Regions from separate parts of the Variovorax glacialis genome, predicted to be linked through region 4. Evidence: predicted binding sites of a transcription regulator. Region 4 holds the regulator's gene; each other region holds the start of a gene.
What was found. The regulator sigma-54, encoded in region 4, starts transcription at its own class of promoters, with help from an activator protein. The targets are predictions, from matches to a motif close to TGGCANGNAANCTGCTTT.
Positions count from the first base shown of each region.

Region 1: the regulator sigma-54 is predicted to act here: its motif matches at 2,910-2,927, upstream of ACSFBL_RS09525 (CmpA/NrtA family ABC transporter substrate-binding protein).
Region 2: the regulator sigma-54 is predicted to act here: its motif matches at 3,403-3,420, upstream of nirB (nitrite reductase large subunit NirB).
Region 3: the regulator sigma-54 is predicted to act here: its motif matches at 2,466-2,483, upstream of atzF (allophanate hydrolase).

Region 1 covers NZ_JBPJZT010000003.1:192,563-200,058, forward strand. The annotation lists gene ACSFBL_RS09510 (alpha/beta hydrolase) at 1-442, shown strand, start outside; gene tsaD (tRNA (adenosine(37)-N6)-threonylcarbamoyltransferase complex transferase subunit TsaD) at 387-1,439, opposite strand; gene ACSFBL_RS09520 (nitrate- and nitrite sensing domain-containing protein) at 1,500-2,774, shown strand; gene ACSFBL_RS09525 (CmpA/NrtA family ABC transporter substrate-binding protein) at 3,111-4,355, shown strand; gene ntrB (nitrate ABC transporter permease) at 4,366-5,277, shown strand; gene ACSFBL_RS09535 (ABC transporter ATP-binding protein) at 5,274-6,083, shown strand; partial or broken gene ACSFBL_RS09540 (NAD(P)/FAD-dependent oxidoreductase) at 6,106-7,317, shown strand; gene ACSFBL_RS09545 (nitrate reductase) at 7,341-7,496, shown strand, end outside.
Region 2 covers NZ_JBPJZT010000004.1:514,013-521,508, reverse strand. The annotation lists gene ACSFBL_RS14275 (formate/nitrite transporter family protein) at 1-234, opposite strand, end outside; gene nirD (nitrite reductase small subunit NirD) at 293-634, opposite strand; gene nirB (nitrite reductase large subunit NirB) at 654-3,185, opposite strand; gene ACSFBL_RS14260 (tetratricopeptide repeat protein) at 3,489-3,830, opposite strand; gene ACSFBL_RS14255 (tetratricopeptide repeat protein) at 3,862-4,773, opposite strand; gene ACSFBL_RS14250 (FAD-binding oxidoreductase) at 4,781-6,217, opposite strand; gene ACSFBL_RS14245 (AraC family transcriptional regulator) at 6,422-7,441, shown strand; gene rimI (ribosomal protein S18-alanine N-acetyltransferase) at 7,416-7,496, opposite strand, start outside.
Region 3 covers NZ_JBPJZT010000019.1:56,368-63,863, reverse strand. The annotation lists gene ACSFBL_RS30795 (ABC transporter substrate-binding protein) at 1-668, opposite strand, end outside; gene atzF (allophanate hydrolase) at 713-2,434, opposite strand; gene ACSFBL_RS30785 (AmpG family muropeptide MFS transporter) at 2,695-4,059, shown strand; gene ACSFBL_RS30780 (beta-ketoacyl-[acyl-carrier-protein] synthase family protein) at 4,278-5,471, shown strand; gene ACSFBL_RS30775 (beta-ketoacyl synthase chain length factor) at 5,468-6,301, shown strand; gene ACSFBL_RS30770 (NAD(P)/FAD-dependent oxidoreductase) at 6,307-7,496, shown strand, end outside.
Region 4 covers NZ_JBPJZT010000017.1:8,947-16,442, forward strand. The annotation lists gene ACSFBL_RS29330 (thiol:disulfide interchange protein DsbA/DsbL) at 1-538, shown strand, start outside; gene lptA (lipopolysaccharide transport periplasmic protein LptA) at 666-1,355, shown strand; gene lptB (LPS export ABC transporter ATP-binding protein) at 1,370-2,146, shown strand; gene ACSFBL_RS29345 (RNA polymerase factor sigma-54) at 2,268-3,854, shown strand; gene ACSFBL_RS29350 (CHAT domain-containing protein) at 3,876-5,831, opposite strand; gene ACSFBL_RS29355 (metallophosphoesterase) at 5,833-7,314, opposite strand; gene ACSFBL_RS29360 (toll/interleukin-1 receptor domain-containing protein) at 7,458-7,496, shown strand, end outside.

The DNA.
Region 1 (7,496 bases), on a different contig from region 4:
ACTCGCGAATCCCGGTGCCGTGGACGGCATCGTGGCCCTCGCGCCCTATCTCGGGCGGCGCCCCATCGGCGCCGAGATCCACAAGGCCGGCGGCTTGCGTGCCTGGAAGGCGCCCGAGGGACCGCCACCGGACGAGGAGGTGGACCGAAAGCTCTGGCCCTGGCTCCAGCAGTACGCCTCGCCGAAGCATGCGGAGAACCTGCCGCTCCTGTACCTGGGATTCGGCCTCAGCGACCGCTTCGCGTCCAACCACCAACTGCTGGCGGACGCATTGCCGGCAGGACGCGTCTTCACCACCGAGGGCGGGCACGACTGGCCCCAGTGGTCGCAGCTGTGGCGAAAGATGCTCGACGTACTCCCCCTGCCTTCGAGCACCCGGCGTGACGTCAGGCGGACGCTGGCGCCTCTGCGGTCAGTGACGCCAACGGCCATCGCGGCTTGACATCGAAGGCGTAGCGCTCGGTCGGCGACTGCATGCCGGCCTGCAGCCGCATCGCCGCAGCCATGGCGATCATGGCGCCGTTGTCGGTGCACAGGTGCAGTTCCGGGTAGTGGACGCGCACGCCGCGTTTCGCGCAGGCCACGTTCAACTGCTCGCGCAGCGACCGGTTGGCCCCCACGCCGCCGGCAACCACCAACCGCTTCAGGCCCGTCTGTTCGACGGCGCCCAGCGACTTCTTCAGCAGGACTTCCACGATCGCGGCCTGGGTCGAGGCTGCGAGATCGGCCTTGCGCGCCTCGAGCTCGCCGCCGAGTTTCTTTGCCTGCGTGAGCACCGCCGTCTTCAGGCCGGCGAACGAGAAGTCGAGATCGCCGCTGTGCAGCAAGGGCCGGGGCAGTTTGAAGGCCGCGGCGTCGCCCTCTTCCGCCAGCTTCGCGAGCCACGGCCCGCCCGGATAGGGCAGCCCCATCAGCTTCGCGCTCTTGTCGAAGGCCTCCCCTGCCGCGTCGTCGATGGTTTCGCCTAGCAGTTCGTAGCGGCCCACCCCGTCGACCCGCATCAGCTGGGTATGACCGCCCGACACCAGCAACGCGACGAACGGGAATTCCGGCGGGTCCGCGCTCAGGAAGGGCGAAAGCAGATGGCCCTCCAGGTGATGCACGCCCAGCACGGGCTTGCCCAGCGCAGCGCCCAGCGCACAAGCCACGCCGGCGCCGACTAGCAAGGCGCCCGCAAGGCCCGGCCCGCGGGTGTACGCCACGACATCCACATCCGCCAGCCGTTGTCCGGCCTGGTCGAACACAGCCTCGGCCAGCGGCAGAACGCGCCGGATGTGATCGCGGCTCGCCAGCTCGGGCACCACGCCGCCGTACGCCTGATGCATGGCGATCTGGCTGTGCAGCGCGTGCGCGGCCAGCCGAGGAAGGCCGCTCGCGCCGGATTCGACGAGCGCCACGCCGGTTTCGTCGCAGGACGATTCGATTCCCAATACAAACATGCAGCGAGTGTAGGCGGCGCACCCTTTGAGGGCACGGATGTTGCTGCATACCCCTCGCACATGAAATCCGGCCTGAGCTTCCTGATTGCAGCCCTGCGATGCGAAATCGACGGGTTGGAGCAACTCGACCGCACCAGCCAGCTGGTCGGGACGATCAGCCGCCTGGTCCACGCCCTGCAGCGCGAGCGCGGCATCTCGAACGTGCTGCTCGCCTCGCAGGGCCAGCGCTTCGTCGCGCAGCGCGACGAACAGATCGCCGAGTGCATGCGGATGGAAGAAGCAGCGCGCCTCGGGTTCGAACAGCTGGAGCTTGAAACCGCCCGCATCGGGAACGGCGCGCGTCTTTTCAGCCGCATCGCCTGGGTGTTGCCCGGCCTGGATGCCCTGCCGGAACTGCGTCGTCGCATCGGCGCCCTGGAGATCGATGCGGCCGGATCGACCGCGGCCTTCGTCAAGCTGATTGCCGGGCTGCTCGCGGTCGTGTTCGAAGCCGCCGACGGCGCGACCGATCCGGAAGTCTCGCGCGTGCTCGTGGCGCTCTTCAATTTCATGCAGGGCAAGGAGTTCGCGGGGCAGGAACGCGCGTGCGGTGCCGCTGCGTTCGCGTCGGGCCTCAACGACAGGACCCGTCAGCAGCAGTGGCTTCACCTCATCGAATCCCAGGAGCGGTGCTTCCAGGTGTTCACCGAGTTCTCGGGCGAAGCGCTTGTCGAGCTCTGGCGCGCGAGCCAGTCGACGGCGCAAATTGCCGAACTGGAGCGCCTTCGCCGCATCGCCTGCGCGGCACCCGCGGGTGTGGTGCTCGACAGGGAACTGAGCCAGTCGTGGTTCGACTGCTGCACGCGTCGCATCGACGCCATGCGGGTCATCGAGGAACAACTGGCCGACAACCTCCGCGCGATCTGCCACCAGAAGACGGCCCAGGCGCGCGCGGAACTGGATGCCCACCAGGCCTTGCTGGCGAAGATGAGCGACCAGACAGTTGCAACGTCTGCCGCGTTCTTCGACGGCTCGCCGACGCCGGACGCAACGCCGCTGGCCGGCGCCGCACCCTACGGCCGACAGCTCGAGCGTTCGATCCTCGACATGGTCCAGGAGCAATCGCATCGGCTGCAGGCAATGAGCGACGAGCTCGACACCGTGCGCGCCGCCCTGAACGAGCGCAAGCTGGTCGAACGCGCGAAGGGGCTGCTGATGGCGCACCGCCGGATCAGCGAACAGGAGGCGCACAAGATGCTGCGCCAGACCGCGATGAACCAGAACCGCCGTCTGATCGACGTCGCCGAATCGGTGCTCGCCATGGCCGAATACCTGCCCAGGGACGCATCGTCCTGAACGTGGAGACTTCCCGCAATGGTGCGCCGCACAACAATCGCGCTTCAGCTGTCCGGCAGCTCCATCGGCCTCCAGCCCAAGAACAGAGCGCTTCATTCGCTATCGTTTTAGTAGCAACGGCGTACTTGAATCCGCTGGCACACAGCTTGCATTGACTCCCGCATAGACCAACGAAGGTCTCCAGGCAGGCGACATCCAACGACGGGTGTTGCCCACCGAACCGGACAAAGGCGTCCCCACCCGCAAGGGCTCGTTCTCGAGCAGCCCCTGCGCGGTGAGGACGCCTTTTTTGTTTTTCGCTTACGACTTTTGTCTTTCCATCTCGGAGTTCGCCCCATGACCGATTCGCTGACATCCAAACTGAGTCGCCGACGTGTGCTGCAGGCCGCTGCGGCGGGCGTCGTCGGGCTCGACCCCGCCATGCGCGCCGCCGTCTGGGCGCAGGGCTCCGACAAGCCCGAGAAGGAGGAAGTCCGGATTGGCTTCATTCCACTGACCGATTGCGCCAGCGTCGTGATGGCCTCGGTGCTCGGCATCGACAAGAAGTACGGCGTGAAGATCGTTCCCAGCAAGGAAGCCAGTTGGGCCGGCGTTCGCGACAAGCTCGTCAACGGCGAACTCGACTTCGCCCATGTGCTCTACGGCCTGGTCTATGGCGTGCACCTCGGCATCGGCGGACCGAAGAAGGAAATGGCCGTGCTGATGACCCTCAACAACAACGGCCAGGCCATCACGCTGTCGAAGAAGCTCGCGGACAAGGGCGCCGTGGACGGCGCCTCGCTCGCCAAGGTGATGGCGGCCAACAAGGCCGAGTACACCTTCGCGCAGACCTTCCCGACGGGCACGCACGCGATGTGGCTCTACTACTGGATGGCCGCCAACGGCATCGATCCGCTGAAGGACGCCAAGGTCATCACCGTGCCGCCGCCGCAGATGGTCGCGAACATGCGCGTCGGCAACATGGATGGCTACTGCGTCGGCGAGCCGTGGGGCCAGCGCGCGATCATGGACGGCATCGGCATCACCGCCGTCACCACGCAGGACATCTGGAAGGACCATCCCGAAAAGGTGCTCGGCACCACCGGCGAGTTCGTCAAGAAGTACCCGAACACGGCACGCGCCGTGACCGCGGCCATCCTGGAAGCCGGCAAGTGGATCGACACCGGCCTGCAGAACAAGAACAAGATGGCCGAGACCATCGCGGACAAGAGCTACGTCAACACCAGCGTGGATGCCATCAACCAGCGCATCCTGGGCCGCTACACCAACGGCCTCGGCAAGAACTGGGACGACCCCAACTACATGAAGTTCTACAACGACGGCGCGGTCAGCTTCCCGTACCTGTCGGACGGCATGTGGTTCCTCACGCAGCACAAGCGCTGGGGCCTGCTGAAGGAGCATCCCGACTACCTGCAGGTGGCGACGCAGATCAACCGCATCGACATCTACAAGCAGGCCGCCGCGGCCACGAAGACTGCGGTGCCCAAGGACACGATGCGCACCAGCAAGCTGTTCGACGGGGTGGTCTGGGACGGTAAGAACCCGAAGCAGTACGCCGATTCGTTCAAGGTCCATGCCTGAGGAGCCCGCCATGGTCAGCGCCGTCTTCCATTCCCCCCTCGATGCCAGCCCGGCCATGCCGGCTCCCTCGAAACCCGTCGTCGCAGCCAGGTCCGCCGCGCCGGCGCAGCCTGCCGAACCCGCGCTGCGCCTGCCGCGCGACTTCAACGCCCTCTGGCTGCGCGTGCTGCCGCCCGTACTGGGCTTCGCCCTCCTGATCCTGATCTGGGAACTGGTGGCGATGAAGAGCACCACCGGGTTTCCCTCGCCGCTCGCAACCTGGCACCAGGCACTGACGGTGTTCAGCGATCCGTTCTACAGCAAGGGCCCCAACGACCAGGGTGTGGGCTGGAACGTGCTCTCGTCCCTGCAGCGCGTGGGCCTCGGCTTCGGCCTGGCCGCCGCGGTCGGCATTCCGGCCGGCTTCGCGATCGGACGCTTCGAGTTCCTCTCGCGCATGTTCAACCCGCTGATCAGCCTGCTGCGCCCGGTCTCGCCGCTGGCCTGGCTGCCGATCGGCCTGCTGGTGTTCAAGGGTGCCAATCCGGCGGCCATCTGGACCATCTTCATCTGCTCGATCTGGCCGATGATCATCAACACCGCCGTGGGCGTGCAACGGGTGCCGAGCGACTACATGAACGTCGCCCGGGTGCTGGACCTCAGTGAATGGAAGATCTTCACTCGCATCCTCTTTCCTGCCGTGCTGCCCTACATGCTGACCGGCGTCCGCCTTGCCGTCGGCACCGCTTGGCTCGTGATCGTCGCGGCCGAGATGCTGACGGGCGGCGTGGGCATCGGCTTCTGGGTGTGGGACGAGTGGAACAACCTCAACGTCGCCAACATCATCATCGCGATCTTCGTCATCGGCATCGTCGGGCTCGTGCTCGAGTTCGCGCTGATCAGGATCGCCACCGCGTTCACGTTCGAGGAGGTCAAGTCATGAACGATGACAACAAGTACATCGAGATCCAGGGTGTCGAGCAGCGCTTCAAGACGGCCAAGGGCAGCTTCCTCGCGTTGCGCGACGTGAGCCTCAACGTGGCCAAGGGCGAGTTCATCACGCTCATCGGGCATTCGGGCTGCGGCAAGTCGACGCTGCTGAACCTGATTGCCGGGCTCACCACGCCGACCGAGGGCGCCCTGCTCTGCGCCAACCGCGAGATCAAGGGCCCCGGCCCGGAGCGCGCAGTGGTGTTCCAGAACCATTCGCTGCTGCCCTGGCTGACCTGCCACGAGAACGTCTACCTCGCCGTCGAGCGCGTGTTCGCATCGACCGAGAACAAGGCCCAACTCAAGGCGCGCACCGAAGCGGCGCTCGCGCTGGTCGGGCTCACGGCCGCCGCGCAAAAGCGTCCCGGCGAAATCTCGGGCGGCATGAAGCAGCGCGTCGGCATCGCCCGCGCGCTGTCGATGGAACCCAAGGTGCTGCTGATGGACGAGCCCTTCGGCGCCCTCGACGCGTTGACGCGCGCCAAGCTGCAGGACGAGCTGCTCGCCATCGTGCAGAAGACGCACAGCACCGTGGTCATGGTGACGCACGACGTGGACGAGGCCGTGCTGCTGTCGGACCGCATCGTGATGTTGACCAACGGCCCGGCCGCCACGATCGGCGAAGTGCTGAGCGTCGACATCCCGCGTCCTCGCAACCGCGTCGAGCTCGCCGAAGACCCGGTCTACGTGCATGCCCGCAAGGCGGTGATCGACTTCCTCTACACGCGCCAGGCGCACGTGGAAAAAGTCGCCGCCTGAGGCGGAGGGCATCGCGATGGACATGCGCGTCAAGCGGAAGCTCGTGATGGTCGGCAACGGGATGGCCGGGGTCCGCACGCTCGAAGAGTTGCTCAGGATCGAGCCTGACCTCTACGACATCACCGTGTTCGGCGCCGAGCCGCATCCGAACTACAACCGCATCCTCCTGTCGCCGGTGCTCGCTGGCGAGCAGACGGTGGACGAGATCGTGCTCAACAGCTGGGCGTGGTACGACGAGAACCGCATCACGCTGCACGCCGGCAAGAAGGTGGTCGAGGTCGACCGCGTCAGGCGCATCGTTCGTGCCGAAGACGGCACCGAAGCCGCGTACGACCGGCTGCTGATGTGCACCGGCTCCAACCCCTTCATGCTGCCCGTCCCCGGCAACGACCTGGAGGGCGTGATCGCCTACCGCGATATCGCGGACACCGACTGCATGATCGAGACCGCCAGGACGCACAGGAACGCGGTGGTCATCGGTGGCGGCCTGCTGGGGCTCGAGGCGGCCAATGGGCTGATGCTGCGTGGCATGAACGTGACGGTGGTGCACGTCAATCCGTGGCTGATGGAGCGTCAGCTCGACGATGTCGCAGGCAAGCTGCTGCAGAAGTCGCTGGAGGAACGCGGGCTGCGGTTCCGGATCGGTGCGCAAACGCAAGAGCTGATCGGCGGTCCCGAAGGCCGCGTCACCGCAATCCAGTTCAAGGACGGCACCGAAGTCGCGGCCGACCTGGTCGTGATGGCCGTCGGCATCCGCCCCAACACGGAACTGGCCGAGAAGATGCGCCTGCACGTGAATCGCGGCATCGTGGTGAACGACACGATGCAGACCGTCACCGACGCGCGCATCTATTCGGTCGGCGAATGCGCGGCCCATCGCGGCATCGCCTACGGGCTGGTCGCGCCGCTGTTCGAGCAGGCGAAGGTCGCGGCCAACCATCTCGCGCAGTTCGGCATCGGCCGCTACATGGGTTCGGTGACTTCGACCAAGCTCAAGGTCACCGGCATCGACCTGTTCTCGGCCGGCGAATTCATGGGCGGCGAAGGCACGGAAGAGATCGTGATGAGCGACCCCTTCGGCGGCGTCTACAAGAAGCTGGTGATCAAGGACGACAAGCTCGTCGGGGCCTGCCTGTACGGCGACACGGTGGACGGCAGTTGGTATTTCAAGCTGCTGCGCGACCGCCGCAGCGTGCATGACATCCGCGACGCGCTGATGTTCGGCGAAGTGAACGCCGTCGCGGCCTGAGGCCCATGATGAAAGAGACACGCTCGACCTGCCCCTACTGTGGCGTCGGCTGCGGCGTGGTCATCGAATCCGTCGGCGCGCAGATCACCGGCGTGCGCGGCGACCCCGATCACCCCGCGAACTTCGGGCGCCTTTGCACCAAGGGTTCGACGCTGCACCTGACG
Region 2 (7,496 bases), on a different contig from region 4:
GAGCAGGTCGAAGCCCATCAGGTACAGCATGATGAAGCCCACCGGGAACAGCATCGCGCCGACCAGCGGGTTGCCCGTGTTGACGCTCACCGTGACGGCGAAGGCCGCGGCCAGCGCCAGGATGGCGCCCGCCATGTACGAGCGGATGAGTGTGTCGCGGGTGGACATCAGGAGCTTGGATTCGCCGGCGTCGACCATCTTGGTGACGAACTCGGCGGGTGCTAGATAGGCCATGGGGATTCCTTGAAGACGGCGAAAGATGAAAGCTGGTGAAGAGAGGGAGACGAAGGGATCACGCGAGCGCAACGAGCACGCGGCCCTCCTGCACGCGCACGGCATGCGCCCGCACCGAGTACTCCGGTGATTCGAGGCACTCCCCGTTGCGCAGGTCGAAGTGGTTCTTGTAGAGCGGCGAAGCCACGACGATGCGGTCTCCCAGGCTGCCGACCAGCCCGCGCGAGAGCACGCTGGCCTTCGCCCTGGGATCGACGTTGTCGATGGCATAGAGGTCCTGCTGCTGGCCGACGCGGAAGATCGCGACGTGTACGCCCTCCACGAGCGCGCACACGCCGGTGTCGGGCAGGATGTCGGTGGCGGCGCACACGGCTGTCCAGTGAAGCGTTTCGGTGGTCATCGGGAATGTCCTCGGGTGTTCAGGCGGTCGCAACGTCGTCGACGGCTTCGGCGCGTTCATCGATGCGGGCGGGCCGGTTCTGGCCGCGCTCCTTCACGAAGACGATGTGCTCGTCCGGCTTCTCGCTGTTGACGAAGGAGCGGAAGCGCTCGCGCGTGGCCGGGTCGTTCACGGCCGTCTTCCACTCGCACTGGTAGGTGTCGACCACGCGCTGCATCTGCGCCTCGAGTTCGTCGGCAAGGCCGAGGGTGTCCTGGATGAGCACGCCCTTCAGGTAGTCCAGGCCGCCTTCGAGGCTCTCGCGCCATGTGCTGGTGCGCTGCAGGCGGTCCGCGGTGCGCACGTAGAACATCAGGAAGCGGTCGATCAGCCGTATCAGCTCGGCCTTGCCGAGGTCGGTGGCAATCAGCTCCGCGTGCCGCGGCTTCATGCCGCCGTTGCCGCACACGTAGAGGTTCCAGCCCTTGTCGGTGGCGATGATGCCGACGTCCTTGCCCTGGGCCTCGGCGCATTCGCGGGTGCAGCCAGAGACGCCGAACTTGATCTTGTGCGGTGCGCGCAGGCCCTTGTAGCGGTTCTCCAGCTCGACGGCCAGGCCCACGCTGTCGTCGACGCCGTAGCGGCACCAGGTCGAGCCGACGCAGCTCTTCACCGTGCGCAGGGACTTGCCGTACGCGTGGCCGGATTCGAAGCCGGCGGCGATCAGTTCCTCCCAGATCGGCGGCAGCTGCTCGACGCGCGCACCGAAGAGGTCCACGCGCTGGCCGCCGGTGATCTTGGTGTAAAGGCCGTACTTCTTCGCCACCTGGCCGACGGCGATCAGCCCTTCAGGCGTGACCTCGCCACCAGGCATGCGCGGCACGACGGAGTAGCTGCCGTCCTTCTGGATGTTGCCGAGGAAGTAGTCGTTGCTGTCCTGCAGGCCGGCCAGGTCCTTCTTGAGGACGAATTCGTTCCAGCAGGAAGCGAAGATGCTGGCGGCGGTGGGCTTGCAGATGTCGCAGCCGAGGCCCTTGCCATGTCGGGCCAGCAGGTCGCCGAAGCTGCGGATCTCGCCGACGCGGATCAGGTGGAACAGCTCCTGGCGCGAGTAGGCGAAGTGCTCGCAGAGGTGGTTGTTTACCGTCAGGCCGCGCTTCGCCATTTCGGCCTTCATCACCTGGCCGACCAGGGGAACACAGCCCCCGCAGGTGGCGCCGGCCTTGGTGCAGGCCTTCAACTCCGCGACGGTGCAGGCGCCCTCGCCGACCGCCGCGCAGATCTGTCCCTTGGTCACGCTGTTGCACGAGCAGATTTGGGCGCTGTCGGGCAGCGCGTCCACGCCGAGCCCGGGCCGTGCCTTTCCGTCGCTCGAAGGCAGGATCAGGAATTCCGGATCGGCCGGCAGCGTGATGCCGTTGAGGGCCATCTGCAGCAGGGTGCCGTACTCGGCCGCATCGCCGACCAGCACCGCGCCGAGCAACTGCTTGCCGTCCTCGCTGACGACGATCTTCTTGTAGATCTGCTTGTGCTCGTTGACGTACTGGTAGGCGCGGGACTTCGGTGTCCTGCCGTGCGCGTCGCCGATGCTCGCCACGTCCACGCCCATGAGCTTGAGCTTGGTGCTCATGTCGGCGCCGGTGAAGGCGGCATCGTGCTGCCCGGCGATGTGCTTCGCGGCGACGCGGGCCATGTCGTAGCCCGGCGCGACGAGGCCGAAGACCTGCTCGTTCCACGATGCGCATTCACCGATCGCATAGACGTCGTGATCGCTGGTGCGGCAATGGCTGTCCACTGCCACGCCGCCGCGGGGGCCCACCGCCAACACGCACTGGCGCGCCAGTTCGTCGCGCGGGCGGATGCCGGCGGAGAACACGATCATGTCGGTCTCCAGCCAGGTGCCGTCCGCAAAGACCATGCGATGCCGTGCCGTCGCGCCATCGGTGATCTCCACCGTGTTGCGGCCGGTGTGCACGTGCACGCCCAGCGCCTCGATCCCGGTGCGCAGGGCGCGACCGCCGCCGTCGTCCACCTGCATGGCCATGAGGCGCGGTGCGAACTCGACGACGTGCGTCTCCAGCCCCATGTCGCGCAGGGCCTTGGCGCATTCGAGCCCAAGCAGGCCGCCACCCACGACGACGCCGGTGCGGGAGCGTGCGCCGGAGGCCTTCATGGCTTCCAGGTCCTCGATGGTGCGGTAGACGAAGCAATGCGGCCGGTCGCGGCCCGGCACCGGCGGCACGAAGGGCGCGGAGCCGGTGGCCAGCACCAGCTTGTCGTAGTGCAGCACTTCGCCGTCGGCGGTGGTGATGGTGTTGTTGCGCCGCTCGATGGCGGCGGCCCGGGCGGCAAGGCGCAGGGTGAAGCCGGTGCGCTCGAAGAAGCCGGGCTCGACGAGCGACAGGTCTTCGGCGGTCTTGCCGGCAAAGAATTCGGAGAGGTGAACGCGGTCGTAGGCCGGACGGGGCTCCTCGCACAGCACCGTGACCTCTGCGTTCGCGAGGCCGAGCTCGTCGAGTTGCTCCAGGAACTTGTGGCCCACCATGCCGTGGCCAATCACTGCAATCTTCATGTCGGATCCTGCACACAACCGCCCTCGTGACGGGTGCAGACCGCAAGGAAGCTGTCAGACAGCCAGTTGCAGAGGACCCCCGCGTGGAACGGATGCGAATCGGGTTGGAACAGGCGAACCGCTTGCGTCACCGCGCACAGTTCGCTCGAATCCCGCCGTCATTAGCGGAGGCACCGTAAATCCGCGGCAACGGTGCCGACGGAACAGTGCAGGTGATCGAGCAACATCCGTGCCAAAGGAATCCGCCTTCCACGGCCCCGGTTCGCACCGAAAGCCCCCCGCGAGTGGCCTGCAGGCCGAAGCTCATGCGCTGTTGTGGCGCACGAGTTGCCGGTTTGGTGCGGTGCGGCCGCCGTGCCGTGCCGGCCTGCGGATGCGCTCGACGGCCCTGATGAGGGTCAGGTTCAGCACGTCGCGCTGCGCGTGACTTCCGCCCATCCGATGCGCCAGCGCCGGCAGGCTTGCCAGCAGCGTGATCGCCAGGGAATCGTTGCCTTGCCCGAATGCGACCAGCGCACGGCACGACGACAGGCCGAGCTGCCGCGTCGTCATGCCGTGGCGCGTGGGCAATGCCTGCGCCCTCACCAGCGCCCGCTCGAGCCGTCCCGCGCGATCCCAGTCGCGCGCGCCGACGAAGGCGAGCATGGCGTGCAGGTCATTGAAGCTGCAGAAGCCGTCATCGAAGTACGCGCTCCACCCGATCGCCAGTTCGGTCCAGCGCGAACCGGCATCGCCACCCGCCAATTCGAGCCGCCAGAGCAACGCGGAAGCATCGATCAGGTCGCCGATCTGGCCGGAGGGGCCGGCGCGCACATTGGCGGTCGTACAGGGCCCGCGCGTCCTCGAAGGCGTGCCGTGCGATGTGGAACAGCGCCACGTGCCACCAGCCGTGCCTCGCGACGACGGTGTCGATGCTCCAGGCGTCGCTGTGCGCGTTCATCCAGCGCACGCCCGCATCGGCGCGCTCGGACATCTCGAACACGTGCGCCATCGCATGGTGGGCCCGGGCGTCGAGGGGGTCCAGGGCCAGCGCGGCGCAGGCGGCTTCCTCGGCGCGCTCGTACTCGCCGTTTTCCTCGAGGCCGAAGGCATGCATGGCCAGCACCGCGTGATAGCCAGGCAGGTCGCGCGACCAGAACGGCAAGACGGAGGGCACCCGGCTGCGCATGTTGTCGACGTCGCCGGTGATGTGGTCGAACATGTGCGCAACCTGCAGTGCCAGCACATCCAGCGGGTCCTGTGCCAGCAGTTCGCCGAGCCTGGTCTTGGCGCTCTCGTAATCGTCGGCGAGCGCCGCCGCGATCGCGGCCAGGTGCAGCCGCTCGCGGCCATTGGCCGGAAGGCCGGCCGCGCGCTCCAGGACCGGGCGTGCAGAGCGCACCCGGCGCGGATCGCGGCTGCAGATCAGAAGGTAGGCCTGCAGCACGTGGGCCATCACGAAGGCCGGCCCTTCCTGCAGCGCCGATCCCAGCGCCTCCTCGACGCCGCCGCGCCAGCTCTGGAACGCGGCGAGCGCCCGCTCGTACGCAGCCAGGGCGGACGGCGTGGCGCCGGTGACGCGGCAGCCATGGGCGTCGAAGCGGCTCATGGCGGACTCACCGAAGCGGCAGCGCGGCCGGCGCGATGTTGAGGTTCATCCGGAACAGGTTGCCCGGATCGAAGCGTTGCTTCACGGCCTGCAGACGCTCGTGGCTCACACCGTAGCTCGCGGCCACGCGCTCGGCCTCGTCCTCGGTCAGGAAGTTGACGTAGCCGCTTCCGGTGGCGTGCGGCGCCGCCTCCTCGAAGGCACGGCGCGCCCAGGCGCGCACCTTCTCGTCGTCGGCTGCGTCCCTCCATCGGCCATGCACGTTCATGATGTAGTTCGCATCGCGGCCGGCGAAGGCCGTCGCCGTTGGCTTCACGCGCGCCATGGCGCCGCCGAGCTGGGCGATGAATATCTCGCATTCCGGCCCCGGCAGGCGACCGGCGGCCGCGAGCACGACGTCGAGCGCTTCGTTGCTGAGTCGGCTGAAGTTGTTCGACTTCCAGTAGTTGCGGGCACCCGCTGTCAGCAGGGGATCGAAGGCCGACTGGAATGCGGCATAGGGTGTTGGCCCCAGGTGTGTGCCGATGGAATCGCCGAAGCGCATCACCGGTGCGGCCGCGCGCTCTCCCGCCTCGACGGGACCGCAGTGGACCAACGGAAGGATCAGCACGTCGGTGCCGTGCGCCGAGGCGGGCAGGAAGGGCAGCGGCGGCGCCTTGCGCATCACGGCCCACACGCTGAGTTCGTCGGGAGCGTCCATGGTGAAGTCGCGCCAGGCGCGCAGGACCTGTCGGGCCTGCGCCATCGGATAGACGACGAGACCGGCGTACAAGTCCGGGCCGACCGGGTGCAGCTGGAACTCGAACGAGGTCACGACGCCGAAGTTGCCGCCGCCGCCGCGCAGCGCCCAGAAGAGGTCGGGCTCCGAGGTGGCCGAGGCGGTGCGCAGGGCGCCGTCGGCCGTCACGATGGTGGCGGAAAGCAGGTTGTCGACGGTCATGCCGTGGCGGCGCGTGAGCCAGCCGAAGCCTCCGCCCAGCGTAAGCCCGGCCACGCCGGTGGTCGAGTTGATGCCGAGCGGCGTCGCCAGGCCATGGGCCTGCGATTCGCGATCCAGATCGCCGAGCAGCGCACCGGGACCAACGCGCGCGGTGCGCTTCGCCGCATCGATGTGGATGGCGCGCATGCCGGACATGTCGAGCATCAGCCCGCCCTCCGCCACCGCGTTGCCCGCGATATGGTGGCCGCCGCCGCGCACGCTGAGCAGCATCCGGTGCGCCGCGGCGAAACGGACCGCGGCCTGGACATCGGCGTCGCTCAGGCATCGCGCGATCAGTGCGGGGCGCCGGTCGATGCCGGCGTTCCAGACCGCGCGTGCTTCATCGTAGGCCGCGTCGGCGGCGTCGAGGACGCCGCCGCTGATCTGCGCAGTGAACGCCGCGAGCTCGGGCTGCCGGGCTTGCCGGACGTCCTTGTCCAGCGTAAGGTAGGTCACGGATTGCATGGGGTGCTCCTGATATGAACGCATTGAAGAACGGGCCGCCGCGTAGCGATCGCGAGGGTTGGATTCATTCTTCTTGCCTGCACGGTCCCTTGCTTCGCCCTCCGTCCTCGGCACTTGACTGCGCGTCCTCCGTTGCATGTGCGCAGTCCTTCGGATTGACCGGTTGTCCGCGCCACTTGATCGAAGCTCCGCTGTAGCCGCCGGATGAGCCAGGACACGCTATCGGATGTGCTGCAGGGCGTGCGCCTGCGCGGCGCGGTCTTCTTCAGCATCAGCGGCTGCCGCGAGTGGGCGGCCGAAGCGCCGTCGGCGAAGGAGCTCGCGCCGATGCTGATGCGCGGCGTCGATCACGTGATCGAGTACCACGCGGTCGCGCAGGGCAGTTGCTGGGCGAGCATCCCGGGCGGCCCGTCGGTCCAGCTCTTCGCCGGCGACGTCGTGATGTTTCCGCACGGGGACGCGCACGTGGTGTCGAGCCAGCCCGGCATGCGCGGCAACGGCGACTTCGGCTGGTTCCCCGACGTGAGCGTCGAACAGCTCCCGGTGCGCCTGACCTACAGCGGCCAGAACGTCATGCGCTCGGCGCCGACGGACACGGACGTGGACGCGACCGTTGTCTGCGGCTTCCTCGGCTGCGACCTGCAGCCCTTCAACCCCCTGATCGACGCGCTGCCGCACCTGCTGCACTTGCGTGCGACCGGCGACAACGCGTGGATCGCCGGCTTCACCCGGCAGGCCGTGGCCGAGTCGCATGCGCAGCGTGCCGGCGGCGAGGCGATGCTGGCCCGGATGAGCGAGATGATGTTCGTCGATGCCGTGCGACGCTATGCCGATCAGCTTCCCGCGCAGAGCGCCGGCTGGCTGGCAGGACTGCGCGATCGCTTCGTGGGGCGTGCGCTGTCGCTGATGCACGCGCAGCCATCGCACGACTGGTCGATCGACGAACTCGGGCGGCAGGTCGGCCTCTCGCGCTCGGCGCTGCACGAGCGCTTCGTGCAGTTGGTGGGCGTGGCGCCGATCCAGTACCTGGCGCAGTGGCGCATGCAGAAGGCGGCACGGCTGCTGGTCGACACGCGCGCCTCGGTCGCGGCGATCGCGCTCGATGTCGGCTACGAGTCCGAGGCTGCCTTCGTTCGGGCGTTCAAGCGCGTCGTCGGCACGCCGCCAGGAACGTGGCGTCGCGAGCGCGATGCGGCGCTCAGGCCTCCGGCCCCAGGCGCTTGACCATCCTCACCGCGTCCTCGACATCTTCGTAGTAGCCCGGGCTCGTGCCCGATTC
Region 3 (7,496 bases), on a different contig from region 4:
GCGATCACGCCCGATTCGAGGATGCGCGTGCTGCCGTTGAGGCGGCCGATGGTTCCGGTCGGCTCCAGGGTGTAGCAGCCGTCGACCTGCCCGGCGGCGAGCGAGGCGACGTGCTGGCCGATCGGCAGTTCGACCACTGTCGCGCCGGTCGCGCCGCCGCGCTCCAGCACGGTCTTCGCCAACGTGACGTTCTGGATGCCGGGGCCGGACGCGACGCGCTTGCCCTTGAGGTCGGCCATGGTCTTCGCGGTGCTGGCCGCTGGCACGAGCATCTGGTCGAGCACGTTCTTCACGTTGCTCGGGTTCGAGCAGAAGATCTTGAAGCTGCCCGGCGCCGCGATCTCGCCGATCGCGATGTTGGCCGAGCCGGTGCCGTTCGCGCTGCCGTCGCAACGCTCGGACAGGATCGCCTCCATGATCTGCTGCGCACCCGCGAAGCGTTGCACCTCGACGTCGAGACCTGCGCTCTTGAAATAGCCCTGTTCCACCGCAGCGTAGAACGGCAGGCCGGCGGCGATGGGCCAGTAGCCGATGCGGATCTTCGGCGCCGCCTGCGCACGCACGAGTGCGGGCGCGGCGAGCACCGCAAGGCCAGCCGCTCCCGCCTGGAGCACCTGGCGCCGCGAAGCCGGCTTGGCAATGGAAGGCGAGTTGTGTCGGTAAGCCATCGAGTACTCCGGAAGGTTCGTGATGTGACGGAACTTGAAAGCGCTCAAGCCACGAGCGCAGCGCGCGAGGCGATGTAGGCACGCCACCCGCCGAGGTGCGTGATGTCGTCGGCGCCCGCCACGGCGAGCGCCTCGCACAGGAAGCCCTGCACCCCGCTGCCATCGGCCAGGGTGAGGCTGCCGATGCCGAGCGGCGCCGGAATGAGCGCGACGAAGCTGCCGTACTGCGCCATCGGCATCTCCCAGATTTCCAGCGCGATCGCTGCACCTTCGCCCGGCTGCACACGCACCAGGCCGGGCTTCGGCGGCACCGTGCCGGGCAATGCGTAGAGGCGGTACACGGGCGCGGTGTGCGTGGCGCCGAGCAGCCGGGCACCTCGCTCGGTCAACTGCCCGTTCAGCGGCATCCCCGAAAGGTGCGCACCGACCACCGCGACCTTGACCATGGGTAGGGGCGCGATCACCGGCAACGCTTCGGGCGTCGGCATCGGCTCGCCCGTCGCGCCGAGGGTCAAACCTGTCGCGTAATGAAAGCGCTGCCCCAGTTCGGCGAGCTGGAAGTCGCTGCCGCAACGGCCGATCATCGTCACGCCGAACGGCAGGCCATCTTCGCGCAGGCCGGACGGCACCGAGATGGCCGCGTAGTCGAGCAGGTTCACGAAGTTCGTGTACTCGCCGAGATTGCGATTCAGCGCCACCGGGTCGGCCTGCATCGCCTCGATCGTGTAGTGCGTGGGCGCCGTTGGCACCAGCAGGATGTCGATGTCGCCCCACATCGCCGCGGCACGCTGCCCGATCGCCTGCAGCCTGGCGCGCGCATCGACGAAGTCCGCGGCGCTGTAGCCCCGCCCCTGCGCCAGGATGCCCCGCACCGGTTCGATCACCTCCGCTTCATGCGCATCGAAGAATTCGCGCACCGCCGCATAGCGCTCGGCCACCAGCGCACTGTCATAGAGCAGCGACGCCGCCTCGGCCAGCGGCGCATAGTCGACAGGTACCGGCGTGCCGCCGAGCGCCTTCATCTGCTCGACCGCCCGGTCGAAGGCAGCCGCCGACTGGCTGTCGCCGAAGAATCGCAGCGCCGTCGGCACCCCGAAGCGGAAGCCGGCCGGCAGCGGCTGCGTGGCCAGTACAAGACTGCGCGAGTACGGATCTTCCGCATCGAAGCCCATCGCCGCCTGCAATACACGCGCCGCCATGCCCACCGTGCGCGCAAAGATCGACACGCAATCCACGCTCTGCGCCGCCGGCACCACGCCGCGTGCGCTGAGCAGCCCCCGCGACGGCTTGATGCCGACGATGTTGTTGAGCCCCGCCGGCACCCGCCCCGAGCCCGCGGTATCCGTGCCCAACGCGAAATCCACCTGCCCCGTCGCCACCGCGTAGGCCGACCCCGAACTCGATCCACCCGACACATAGCGCGCATCGAAACTGTTCGGCACCGCGCCATACGGCGATCGCGTCCCGTTCAGTCCGCAGGCAAACTGATCGAGATTGGTCTTGCCGACCAGGTCCGCACCGGCTTCGAGCAGACGCCGCACCACGTACGCGTGCTCACCCGGAACGCGCGAGAAAGCCGGGCAAGCCGCCGTGGTCGGCACACCCGCGATATCGATGTTGTCCTTGGCGGCAAATTGAAGCCCCGCGAGCGCCCCCGCGCCAGCACCTCGCAGCGGCGAATCGAGCCGCGCGATCCACGCCGCATCCGCAGCGCCTTCCAACTGAGTCGTGGACCCACCCCTCGGCAGCCCCTCTTCATGCACCATCTTCAGGCATCCTGTCTTGTGTACAAGATGCCATGCAAAGGATGTGCCAGACCAAGCCCCCCCCGAAAACCCCAGGCCGGCGCAGCCAGGCCCGTCGGTGAAACACCGCGGAACCGGCTCCGCCGGGCCGCACGTGTTCCCCCCGGTAGGGGGTAGGCGGTCACACGAAGTGGGCAAGCCTGGGGGCGAGCCCCAGGACACCCCGGTAGGGGGTAGGCGGCTACACGAAGTGAGCAAGCCTGGGGGCGAGATAATTGGCTATGTCTGCACCATCGGCTGACGAAGCCCCAACGTCCCTGCCCTGGCGCGACGCGCTCAAGGTCTACCTCGAACCTGCGACGCTGCGCATGCTGGCGCTCGGCTTCTCCGCGGGCCTTCCGCTGCTGCTTGTGCTCGGCACGCTGAGCTTCCGGCTGCGCGAGGCCGGCGTCGATCGCACCACCATCGGTTTCCTGAGCTGGGTCGGGCTGGCCTACGGCTTCAAGTGGGTGTGGGCGCCGCTGGTCGACCGGTTGCCGGTCCCGCCCTTCACCACGCTGCTCGGTCGACGCCGCGGCTGGCTGCTGATGGCGCAAATGACCGTGATCGTCGGACTCGCCGGCATGGCCTTCAATGATCCACGCGACGGCCTGCCACCGCTGGTCTGGTGCGCCCTGCTCGTCGCCTTCGGCTCGGCGACGCAAGACATCGCGCTCGACGCCTTCCGCATCGAGTCCGCCGCCACGCGCAAGCAGGCCGCGCTGGCCGCCGCCTACCAGACGGGCTACCGCCTCGCGATGATCTGGGCGGGCGCAGGGGTCCTCTGGGTCGCGGCCTGGGCCGAACTGCCCGGCCTCACCGGCTACCAGAACGGCGCATGGAAGACGGCTTACCTCGTGATGGCCGCCTCGATGGGGGTGGGCGTGCTCACCGTCCTGCTCTCACCCGAGCCCGTGCGCGCCGAACTGCCACAACCCAAGACGGTGGGCGCCTGGCTCGAGAGCGTGCTGATCGAACCCTTCGCCGACTTCATCCGTCGCTACAAATGGCAGGCGGCGCTGATCCTGTCGCTGATCGCGGTCTACCGGATCAGCGACGTGGTGATGGGCATCATGGCCAACCCGTTTTACGTGGACATGGGCTTCACCAAGGACGAAGTCGCGACGGTCAGCAAGATCTACGGCGTGGTCATGACGCTCGTCGGGGCGTTCATCGGCGGCGTGCTGTCGATGCGGCTCGGCGTGATGCGGGTGCTGATGCTGGGCGCCGTGCTCAGCGCGGCCAGCAACCTGCTGTTCGCCGGTCTCGCCACGCGCGGGCACGACCTGACCGCCCTGGTGCTGGTGGTGTCGGCCGACAACCTGGCCGGGGGCATCGCGTCCGCCGCCTTCATCGCCTACTTGTCGAGCCTGACCAACATCAGCTATTCGGCCACGCAGTACGCCTTGTTCAGTTCGTTGATGCTGCTGTTGCCGAAGTTCATCGCAGGCTACTCGGGCAAGTTCGTGGACCTCTATGGCTACCACGCCTTCTTCGTCGGGACGGCCGTGCTGGGGGTGCCGGTGCTCTTGCTGGTGGCTCTGGCCTCCCGCACCCATGGCAACGGCAAGGTGCCGGCGACAGCAGTGAACGCGACCCCGTCGTAGCCGAACTTCCATTGCGCATGGCGGAATCGAGGGCCTCGCTTGTAACTTTCGACCGGACGCTTGCCACCGCAGCCCAGGCCCACCTGGGCGCACTGCCCTGAGCTTTCGCGTCCACCCTTCGAAATCCCGGGGCTTTTACCGACGCCGGTCCGAGGCCTCTAGCTGGTAGGCTGTGACGTTTTGCACGCCACCGTCCATTATTTCCCCCCTCCATCACCGTGTCACCCTCCCGCATACCTCCCCTGCAGGTCAGCGCCTTCACCGCGACATCGTCCGTCGGTGTGGGCAAGACCGCTCTCCTCTCCGCCCTCGAACAGTCCCGCAGCGGCCTGCGGGCCAATGATTTCGGCCCGACGCCCTTGCCGACCTGGATCGGGCGTGTCGACGGCCTCGAAGAACTCCGGCTGCCCGAATCGCTCGCGAACTGGGACTGCCGCAACAACCGGCTCGCATGGCTCGGCCTGCAGGCCGACGGCTTCCTGGAAGCCGTGGCTGCCGCGCGCAAGCGCCATGGCCCGTCGCGCATCGCGCTGATCCTCGGCACCTCGACATCGAGCATCGGCGAGACCGAAGCGGCGTACACGCAACTCGATGACGGCGCATTTCCCGAGGACCAGCGGCGCCCGAAGGTCCACACGCCGCACTCGCTCACGATGTTCGTCCAGGAGGCCCTGGGTCTCGAAGGCCCGGCCGAGACGATCTCGACCGCCTGCTCGTCGAGCGCCAAGGTATTCGCATCGGCCGAGCGCTTGATCCGTCTCGGCCTCGTCGACGCTGCCGTCGTGGGCGGCGTCGACACGCTGTGCGGCAGCGTGCTGTTCGGCTTCAATTCGCTCGAACTCGTCTCCCCGGAACCCTGCCGGCCCTTCGATGCGGCGCGCAATGGCATCAGCCTCGGCGAGGCTGCGGGCTTCGCGTTGGTCGAACGCGGCCCCGGCAAGCTCGAGTTGCTGGGCTACGGCGAAGCCAGCGACGCGCACCACATGTCGACGCCCCATCCCCAGGGCCTCGGCGCCGAGAAGGCGCTCGACGATGCGCTCGCACGCGCCGGCCTCAAGACCGACGTCATCGACTACATCAACATGCACGGCACGGCCAGCACGAAGAACGACGAAGTCGAAGGCGCGCTGGTGGCCCGTCGCTTCCCTGAGACCACCCATGCCAGTTCGACCAAGGGCTTCACCGGCCACACGCTGGGCGCGGCTGGCATCGTCGAGGCCGTGATCAGCCTGCTGGCGATCGAAACCGGCCTGAAGCCGGGCACCGTCAACACCACCACGCTCGATACCGAATGCGGGCCGCAGATCAGGCTGCGCCCTGCCCGCGGCGAGGTGCGCTATGCGCTGAGCAATTCCTTCGGCTTCGGCGGCAACAACTGCTCGCTGGTTTTCGGCAAGGGAGCCGGAGCATGAGCGCAGCACAAAAGACACCCACCCTCTTCATCGAAGGCCCGGCATTCTGGGCGCCCAGCCTGCCCGGCTGGGAACTCGCCAGCGCGGTGTTCCGCGGCGAAGCCTCGCCCTCCGATCCGCCGGCCAAGCGGCCATCGCCGCAGGTGCTCGCGCCCGCCGAACGGCGCCGTGCGCCCGACACCGTTGCGCTGGCGCTCGAAGTCGCGGCCGCGGCAGTGGCGGCCTCGGGACGCAATGCGGCGGACCTCCCGTGCGTCTTCGCGTCGGCCCACGGCGACCTGGGCATCAACGACTACATGTGCAGCACGCTGGCGAGCGAGCCGACGATGCTGTCGCCGATCAAGTTCCACAACTCGGTGCACAACGCGGCCGTGGGCTACTGGACCATCGGCACCGGCTGCATGGCCGCGAGCAATTCGCTGACCGCCTTCGAAAGCACCTTCGCCTCGGGCTTGCTCGAAGCCGCGGCGCAGTGCGCGGCCGACCAGCGCGCCGTCCTGCTGGCCGGCTACGACATGCCCGCCGTGGGCGCACTCGCGTCCGTGACGAAGAGTCGCGATCTGCTGGCCGTGGCGCTCGTGGTTTCGCCGACGCGCACCGAACGCACGGTGGCGTCCTTCGAATGGTCGCTCGCCGCCGGGGCATCGCCCGCGCCGGCGCTGCGGACCGACGCCGCGCGCGCACTGAAGGTGAATGCCATGGCCGACGCACTGCCTCTTTTCGAAGCGCTCGCGCGCGGCAAGACCGAGTCGCTCGCCATGCCGCTGTCGGCCGCGCTGTCGCTGCAGTTGCACCTGCAACCCGAACTGCAGCTCGAAGCGCAGAGTTGAAGCCCATGTCCGCGGTCCTCCACCAGCACGATGTCGTGATCATGGGCGGAGGACTCGCGGGGCTCACGCTGGCGCTGCAGCTCAAGCGGCGCTTCGCCGACATCGACGTGGTGGTGCTGGAGCGCCGTACGCACCCGGTGCCGCATGCGACCCACAAGGTGGGCGAATCGTCGGTCGAGATCGGCGCGCACTACTTCGACACGGTGCTCGGCCTCCAGCCGCACATGCACGGCGCGCAGTTGCGCAAGTTCGGTTTCCGCTTCTTCTTCAGCGAAGGCCGGCGCGACATCGACCAGGTGATGGAGATCGGCGCCAGCCGCTATCTCTCCGTCCCGAGCTACCAGATTGATCGCGGCATCTTCGAGAACTACCTCGCCGAGGAGGCCGCGCGCAGCGGCGTGCGTTTCGTCGACAACGCCACGGTGCGCCGCATCGACCTGGCCGAAGACGCGCACCAGCCGCACTGCATCGAGTGGTCGCAGGACGGCGAACGGCACGTCGTGCGTGCGCGCTGGCTGGTCGACGCCTGCGGCCGCGCCAGCATGCTCAAGCGCAAGCTCGGTCTGGCGGAAGCCAATGCCCACGACTGCAATGCGGTGTGGTTTCGCATCGGCGACCGCATCACGATCGACGACTGGTCGGACGACCCGGCATGGCGTGCGCGCTGCGAGCCGCGGGCGCGGTGGCTTTCGACCAACCATCTGGTCGGCGCGGGCTACTGGGTCTGGCTGATTCCGCTGGCTTCGGGCTCGCATTCGGTCGGCATCGTGGCGGACCCGCGCCTGCATCCGCTCGAATCGATGGACAGCTTCGACAAGGCCATGCAGTGGCTCCGGATCTGGCAGCCCCGCCTCTACGACGATCTCGACGCCAAACGCCACCTGCTGCAGGACTTCGCGTACTTCCGCAACTTCTCGTACGGATGCAAGCAGGTCTTCTCCGGGAAGCGCTGGGCACTGACGGGCGAGGCCGGACTCTTCCTCGACCCCTTCTATTCGCCGGGCAGCGACTTCATCGCGGTGGGCAACACCTACATCACCGACCTGATCGCGCACGACCGCGCAGGCCACGCACTGGAAGCCCGCGCGCAGCTCTACGACCAGATCTACCACTCGTTCTACGAAAGCACGCTCGCGCTCTACACCGACCAGTACCCGCTGTTCGGCGATCCAGAGGTGCTGCCGGTGAAGGTCAT
Region 4 (7,496 bases):
GCTCGGCAAGCCGGCGCCGGTCGACACGCCGGCCGGCAAGGTCGAGGTGGTCGAGTTCTTCTCGTACAACTGCCCGCATTGCGCGGCCTTCGAGCCGCAGCTCGAAGCCTGGGTCAAGAAACTGCCCCCGTACGTCAATTTCAAGCGGATTCCGGTCCCCTTCGTCGGCAACGACACCGAAGCCAAGCAGCGCCTGTACTACACGCTCGAAGCAATGGGCAAGGTCGACGAGTTCCAGCTGAAGATCTTCAATGCGATTCACAAGGAGCGTGTGCCGATGACCGGCGACGCGGCCATCCTCGCGTGGGTCGAAAAGCAGCCGGGCCTCGACGCCAAGAAGTTCGCCGAGCTGTTCAAGTCCTTCTCGGTCTCCGGCAAGGCAAAGCGCGCTGCCCAGCTCACCAGCGACTACCAGGTCGCCGGCGTGCCGGCGCTCGGCGTGGCCGGCCGCTGGTACGTGGACGGCGATACCGCCGGTTCGCTCGACCGTGCCCTGCAGGCCGTCGATTTCCTCATCGGCGAAGCCCACAAGGGTTGAACGCGCCGGGTGGTCCGGCCATCCGTCCGTCCGTACGTGAAGCCCGCTTCGGCGGGCTTTTTTTGTCGGAGCGCGTCCAGACCGAATCCGCCGGCCGCATACAATGCAGAGCAAGTTTCGTGCCTCTATGATCTCGCCACCTTCATCTCCCTTTCGCCAACTCGCCCGTGGACTGCTTCTCGCCTTGACGCTGGCCGGGCTCGCATCGGGCGCGCACGCGGAGAAGGCCGATCGCGCCAAGCCGATGAACATCGAGGCGGACTCGATGCGCTACGACGATCTCAAGCAGACCAGCGTCTTCACGGGCAACGTCGTGGTGACCAAGGGCACGATCGTCATCCGTGGCGACAAGATCGACGTTCGGCAGGATCCCGAGGGCTATCAATACGGCGTCGTGACCGCGGCACCCGGCAAGCTGGCCTATTACAAGCAGAAACGTGACTCGGGTCCTGACGAGTGGATCGAGGGCGAGGGCGAAGTCATCGAATACGACAGCCGTGCCGACAACGTGAAGTTCATCCGCCGCGCGGTGATGCGCCGGCTGATCGGGGCGACACCCAACGACGAGAGCAGCGGACCGCTGATCGTCTACGACCAGAGCAACGACACCTTCTCGGTCAACGGGTCTTCGCTGCCGCCCAACGCCGGCGTGGCGACCCAGCCGGGTGGTCGCGTCAAGGCGATCCTCACCCCCAAGGCCGCGCCGGCTGCACCCGCCGTCGGCGGAAAACCGGCCGCCGCCGCGCCCGCACCCGCCCCCGCACCGGGCACCGGGTTGCGCGCCACCACCACCCTGGGCGGAGAGGCCAAGAAGTGATCGAAACCGCAGGCATGAGCGAGGGCGCAGGCGCGCCGGGCAGCCGCCTCGAGGCGCGCGGGCTCCAGAAGAGCTATGGCAGCCGAAAGGTCGTCAAGGACGTGTCGCTGGGCGTGCAGAAGGGCGAAGTCGTCGGCCTGCTGGGCCCCAACGGCGCCGGCAAGACCACCTCCTTCTACATGATCGTCGGCCTGGTGCGGGCCGATGCCGGCGACATCACCATCGACGGCGAGCCTATCGCGCACATGCCGATCCACCGCCGCGCGCGCATGGGCCTGAGCTACCTTCCCCAGGAGGCATCGATCTTCCGCAAGCTCACGGTCGAGGAGAACGTCCGCGCCGTGCTCGAACTGCAACGCGAGCCCGACGCCAGCGGTCGGCCGGTTTCGCTGTCGAAGCAGCGAATCGAGGAACTCCTCACCGAACTGCTGGCCGACCTGCGGGTGGACCACCTGCGCGATTCGCCCGCCCTGTCCTTGTCCGGCGGCGAGCGTCGCCGGGTCGAAATCGCCCGCGCCCTGGCCACGCAGCCGCGCTTCATCCTGCTCGACGAACCCTTCGCCGGCATCGACCCGATCGCCGTGATCGAGATCCAGCGGATCATCAATTTCCTGAAGGAACGCGGCATCGGCGTGCTGATCACCGACCACAACGTGCGCGAGACGCTGGGCATCTGCGATCACGCTTTCATCATCAGCGACGGGCATGTCCTGGCACAAGGTACGCCGGCCGAGATCGTCGACAACGCCGAGGTGCGACGCGTGTACCTCGGCGAACATTTCCGGATGTGAACATGTTGCTCGCCCCCAGGCTCCGCACTTCGTGCTTCGCCTACCCCCTGCCGGGGGCAGGCCGGCCGCTACGGGCGGCCGGGCGCGGCGGCCTTTTGGGCCAGAGGGTTTCGTTATTTCCATGAAGCAGGGTTTGTCGCTGCGGGTTTCGCAGCATCTCGCTTTGACGCCTCAGCTCCAGCAGTCGATCCGGCTGTTGCAGCTTTCCACGCTTGAGCTGACGCAGGAAGTCGAGCAGATGCTGGACGACAACCCGTTCTTGGAGCGGACGGCCGAAGAGGCTACGCGTGAGGAGTTCGGGCTGGAGACAGCCGATGCGCCTGTTCGCGACGACGACCGGTTTGCCGATGGCGAGGGTGATTTCGCGCCCGGTCCGTCGGCGTCCGCCCCGGAAGTCGCCGTCGCTGCCACCAGCGAAGCCGAAGTCGCCACGGCGGACACGGCCGACGGCGAGCCCGACTGGGAGGGCGACGGCACCATCGACCTCGCGCCCGACGACAGCGAATGGGGCGGCGACGCCCCGGCGCGCGCCAACAACCTCGGCGACGACGAGCGCACGGACGCGGCCGAACTCGCGCGCAGCCAGGAGTCGCTGCAGTCCTTCCTGCACCGGCAGGCACTCGGATTGCGCCTGAGCGAAACCGATCGGGCGGCGCTGCGCTTCCTGATCGAGTCCCTCAACGAGGACGGCTACCTCGAAGACTCGCTGCCCGCCCTGGCGTCGGGCCTCGCGGGCGACGACAACGACCAGTTCGACGACCTCGTGCACCACTTCCAGGTCGCGCTCGGCCTGCTGCAGAGCCTGGAGCCGGCCGGTGTCGGTGCGCGCAGCCTGGGCGAATGCCTGACCATCCAGCTGCGCGCCCTCGCCGACGAGGACGAGAGCGATGACGAGGCGCAGGTGCGCAAGACGGCGATCGCGATCTGCAAGCAGCCGATGGAGCTGCTCGCCCGCCGCGACTTCAAGCGCCTGGCCACGCTGACGCGAAGCAACGAAGAGGAAGTGCGCGCCGCCCTGCAGCTCATCGCCAGGCTGGAGCCCAAGCCGGGGCGCCGCTTCGTTGATGTGGAGCGCAACGTGGTCGTGCCCGACGTGATCGTCACGCGCGTCGGCAATGGCACCAACACCAAGTTCCGCGTGATGCTCAACCCCGAAGTCATGCCGCGCCTGCGCGTGCACGACATCTATGCCGGCGCGCTGAAGCAGCACAAGGGCGAGGGCAGCCAGGCGCTGTCGCAACGCCTGCAGGAGGCACGCTGGTTCATCAAGAACATCCAGCAGCGCTTCGACACCATCCTTCGTGTGTCCAACGCCATCGTCGAGCGGCAGAAGAGCTTCTTTGTGCACGGTGAACTCGCCATGCGCCCGCTGGTGCTGCGCGAGATCGCCGACGAACTCGGGTTGCACGAATCCACCATCAGCCGCGTGACCACCGCCAAGTACATGGCGACGCCTTACGGCACGGTCGAACTCAAGTACTTCTTCGGCTCGGCGCTTGGCACCGAAACGGGCGGCAATGCATCGAGCACCGCCGTGCGCGCACTGATCAAGCAGTTCGTGAGTTCGGAGGACCTGAAGAAACCGCTGTCGGACAGCCAGATCTCCGAGATGCTCAAGGAGCAGGGCATCGAATGCGCGCGGCGTACCGTGGCGAAGTACCGGGAGGCGCTGCGGATCGCGCCGGCCAATTTGCGGAAGGCGCTCTGAGGGCCGTCTGAAGGAGGCGCCTCAAGCCTCGCGCCCTTCCAGCGTTACCAGCGCCGCCTGCGCCAGCCCTTCCCACTGCATGCGCGACCAGTGATCCACATAGCGCCTGAACTGGCGCTGCGTCGAGAGAACCGGAAACGAATCCGTCGACAATTCGCGAATCTGCCTGCAATGCTCGACGATGCGATCCTTGGCGACGCCGGGCTCGAAGGCGTTGCCTCCGTAGACGGCGCTGAGCAGTTCCAGTTCCGCCAGCGTGCCGTGCGCCCACACCCGGTCCGTGATGGCGGCCGTACGCAATTGCCATTGCGCCAGTTGCCAGGCCACCAGCCACCATTTGCCGTACTCGGTGCGCAACGCGGTCAGCGCGCCGTCGTCCGGCGCCAGCGCGGGGATGGCCGCGAGCGAGAGGAACTGCGTCATCACCCAGTGATTGACCGATTCGATCTTCAGTGCCGCCTCGTAGAACTCGCGCGACTTGCGATAGGCCTCCGTGCTGCGGGGCACATTGCCGACGAGCGCGTGGATGATGGCGATGCGCTTCTCGCTGGCCGCGCTCATGCCGAGGCGTTCGGCCTTCTCCTTCGGATTGCGCTGCGCGACCGGCCTGTCGCGCCAGGCCGCCAGGTCGACGCGGATCTGGTCGCTGAGCCGGTCGAGTTCGGCCGCGGTCTCGGCGCTGATGGATGCGGCGCGGCGTGCCGGGTCCTTTTCGTTGGCACGCACCAGGGAGTCCATCCGATCGAACTTGACCTCCATCTTCGACTTGGTCTGCCGGCTGCGGAAGGCGTCCACCTGGGCTTCCAGGTCCGGCGCGACGGCCGCGTACACCACGATGCTGGCCCAGTCGTGGGTGTCCGGCAGGTCGATCCGCAGGCGCTGCCGCAGTTCATGCACGACCCAGCGCGGATCGTTGCCCGCAAGCAGTCCGCTGTAGAGCAGCTCCGCCGCGATGTTCGACGCACGCATCCACAGCGGGAACTGCGAGGCGATCACCCACGGAATGTCCTGCGCGTGCAGTTCGTGCGCGATGCTGCCGCCGGGCGTCAGCACCGAACTGGCGTTGCCTGAATCGCAGGTCGCCAGGCTCACCACGGTAGGCGGTTGCTTCGCCCGACCGTTCGAATTCATGCTCTTGAGCGCCATCGCGAGGCTCTGTCCGTCGACGACGACGTGCTCTTCGGCCTCGCCTTCCTTGCACAGCACGATGCCGTAGCGGCGGTCCGAGCCCGGTAGCGGCGCGCCGTGCGCCAGCAGGTGCACGTGCGTGTAATCCTCGGACTGGCACGCGTCGCTGATGCTGCGCGCCGTGGCATTCGGCAGCACCGTGAGCAATTTGCGCACCTCGACGACGCGCTCGCCGGGCGTATCCCTGGCCTTGACCCAGGGGTCGATGGCACGGCGCAATGCCTCCAAGTGCGCCTGCGCCGGCACGGCCGCGAAGCCGGGCGGCGAGGCAAAGGCGTAGAGGATCTTCGGCGCCCGATTCCATTGCGACTGGAGCGGCCGGCCGCGGCGGATCTCGCGCGTGATGTTGGTGAGCGTGCGCAGCAGCAGCGGCGCGCCGGAGCCCGAGGTGTCGGCCGGCGACATCGTCGCCTCGAAAGGCACCAGGCCCAGTTCGAAAGCCGAAATCAGCAGCCGGATGTTGACCAGGCGGCTGGTATCCCCGCGCGCCGAGCGAAGCTCCGAGACCAGTTCCGGGATCTTGCCGAGCACCCGCGCGATCGCCTCGCCCAGTTCCTGCAGTTCGGCCGCGCGCTGCGATGCCGCGATCGGCGTTCCGTCGATCTCGTAGCGAAGGCGGTTGAGCCGCGTGAGCAACTGCGCATGCTCGAAAGGCAGATGCACGCTCACCGGCCCGTCGGCTCCGCACAGCGCCATGTAGGCGGTCAGCGGCGACAGCAGCTGGTTGTGCGCCGGCCCTGACCGCAGGAACTCCAGGCGAATATCCCGGACGTCGGACGTGTCGCTCATGTCAGCCCCTCGTGTAGCGCTGGATCTCGCGCGGTTCGCCGGTCCCGTCGCCCTCGACATGGGCCAGCGCGCCGACCGTCCCGCCGCCGGGCTCGACGCTGAGCGACACAGCGCTGGTCTGGTCCATGACGAAGGGCTGTCCGTCGAGGCGCGCCTCGTCGATCGTCTTCATGCGCCCGTCGACCAGCACGTTGAACACCTCGGTGAAGGCACCCTCGCTTGCGAGCATGGCCGGCGTGAACTGGAGCAGGCGTATCCACGTCCCGCTGTTGAAGTAGTAGCGCCCCTGGCCCATATCGATGGCGCGCTCCAAGTGCGTATGGCCGGTGACGATGAAGTCGATCGCCGGCCCGACCGCCGCCGTGACCTTGTCGAAGGTGTCGTCGCGGTCGTGGATGTCGAAGGACTTGTCGTCCTTGAGCCAGTCCAGCAGCGCGCGGCGCAGCGCCTCGGCCTGGCTGACGCCGGTCAGCCATCCGGTCAATCGGTCGATGATCAACTGGGGCGACCCCAGCGTGCCGTCGACCTGCGCTGCCGGCGACCTGCTCTTGCCAAGATTGCGCTCGACGTCGAGCAGCATGTCCTCGGCGCTGCCGCCCAGGCCCTGCTTGAGATTCGGCCCCAGCATCTGCTCCAACGTCATGGCGGGCGGGGCCCTGGATTCCGGCGGCGGCACGACGACGTCACCCGACAGCCGCGCATCGACTTGCGCCCCGCCGCGCTTCCATTCGCCGACGATGCCAAAAAGCTGGTTGATCTTGTTCGCCTGCGACGGGTCGAGCACCAGCAGCGTGCCGACCGCCGCCGAGTTCTCGGGCTTGAGCAGGTCGATCCACGCAAAGCGGCGCTTGACCGTGTTCATCACCTCCTTGACCATGCGCGTGCCCGCGTTCGGCTTCCATTCGTCCTGCGGCAGCGAGAGCCCGGCATTCATGCGGCGCGACACCCGGGCCAGGTCTTCGTAGCGGTTGTAGTTCCAGTCGTCGACCTCGTTGCCATGGATGCAGAACACGCGCGAGCGGCCGACCATCGCCGTGTACCCCGCACCCGCCGTCGAGAACTCGATGCGCGCACGCGCCGACAGGTCATCGCCCGCCAGCCGCGACAGCAGCAGCCGTTGCGACGGCGGAAAGGCGATCTCGATGTCGTGATTGCCGATCACGAACACCAGCGTGCGTCCCGGCAGCTTCACGAACGCGGCCAGCGCAGCCCAGACCGGCGCGAACGAAGCGTCGTCCATGATGCGGCGCACCGTCGTTTCCGCATCGTCGATCGCCACGTAGCCGGCCACGTCTTCGGCCAGCGTGTCGAACACGTCGCCGTTGAGCACCAGCGCCACGCGCCCCTGCGGCCGTTGTTGTGCGAGCCGGAGGATGAAGTTCGCCAGCCGCCCCGATTCACGGAGGATCTGAAAGCCGGTGCGTCCTCCCATGTGCAGGTCGGAAATCGCGTGGAGTTCGTCGAAGGTGGGCAAGTCGCTCATGGTCTCGGCGCTTTCTTGCGCCAGTCGTGGCGCCGGCTTGGCAGCATAGGCCGTGGCGCCCCGGCTGCCCTCCGTAGAAGTGTGGAGTTACCTCCGTCGTCGTGGGGATGCGCAAGCGCCCGACATGTGTAACGCTTTGAAGCATGTATCGCGACGACCTTCCTCATGACTCACCCGTCGAG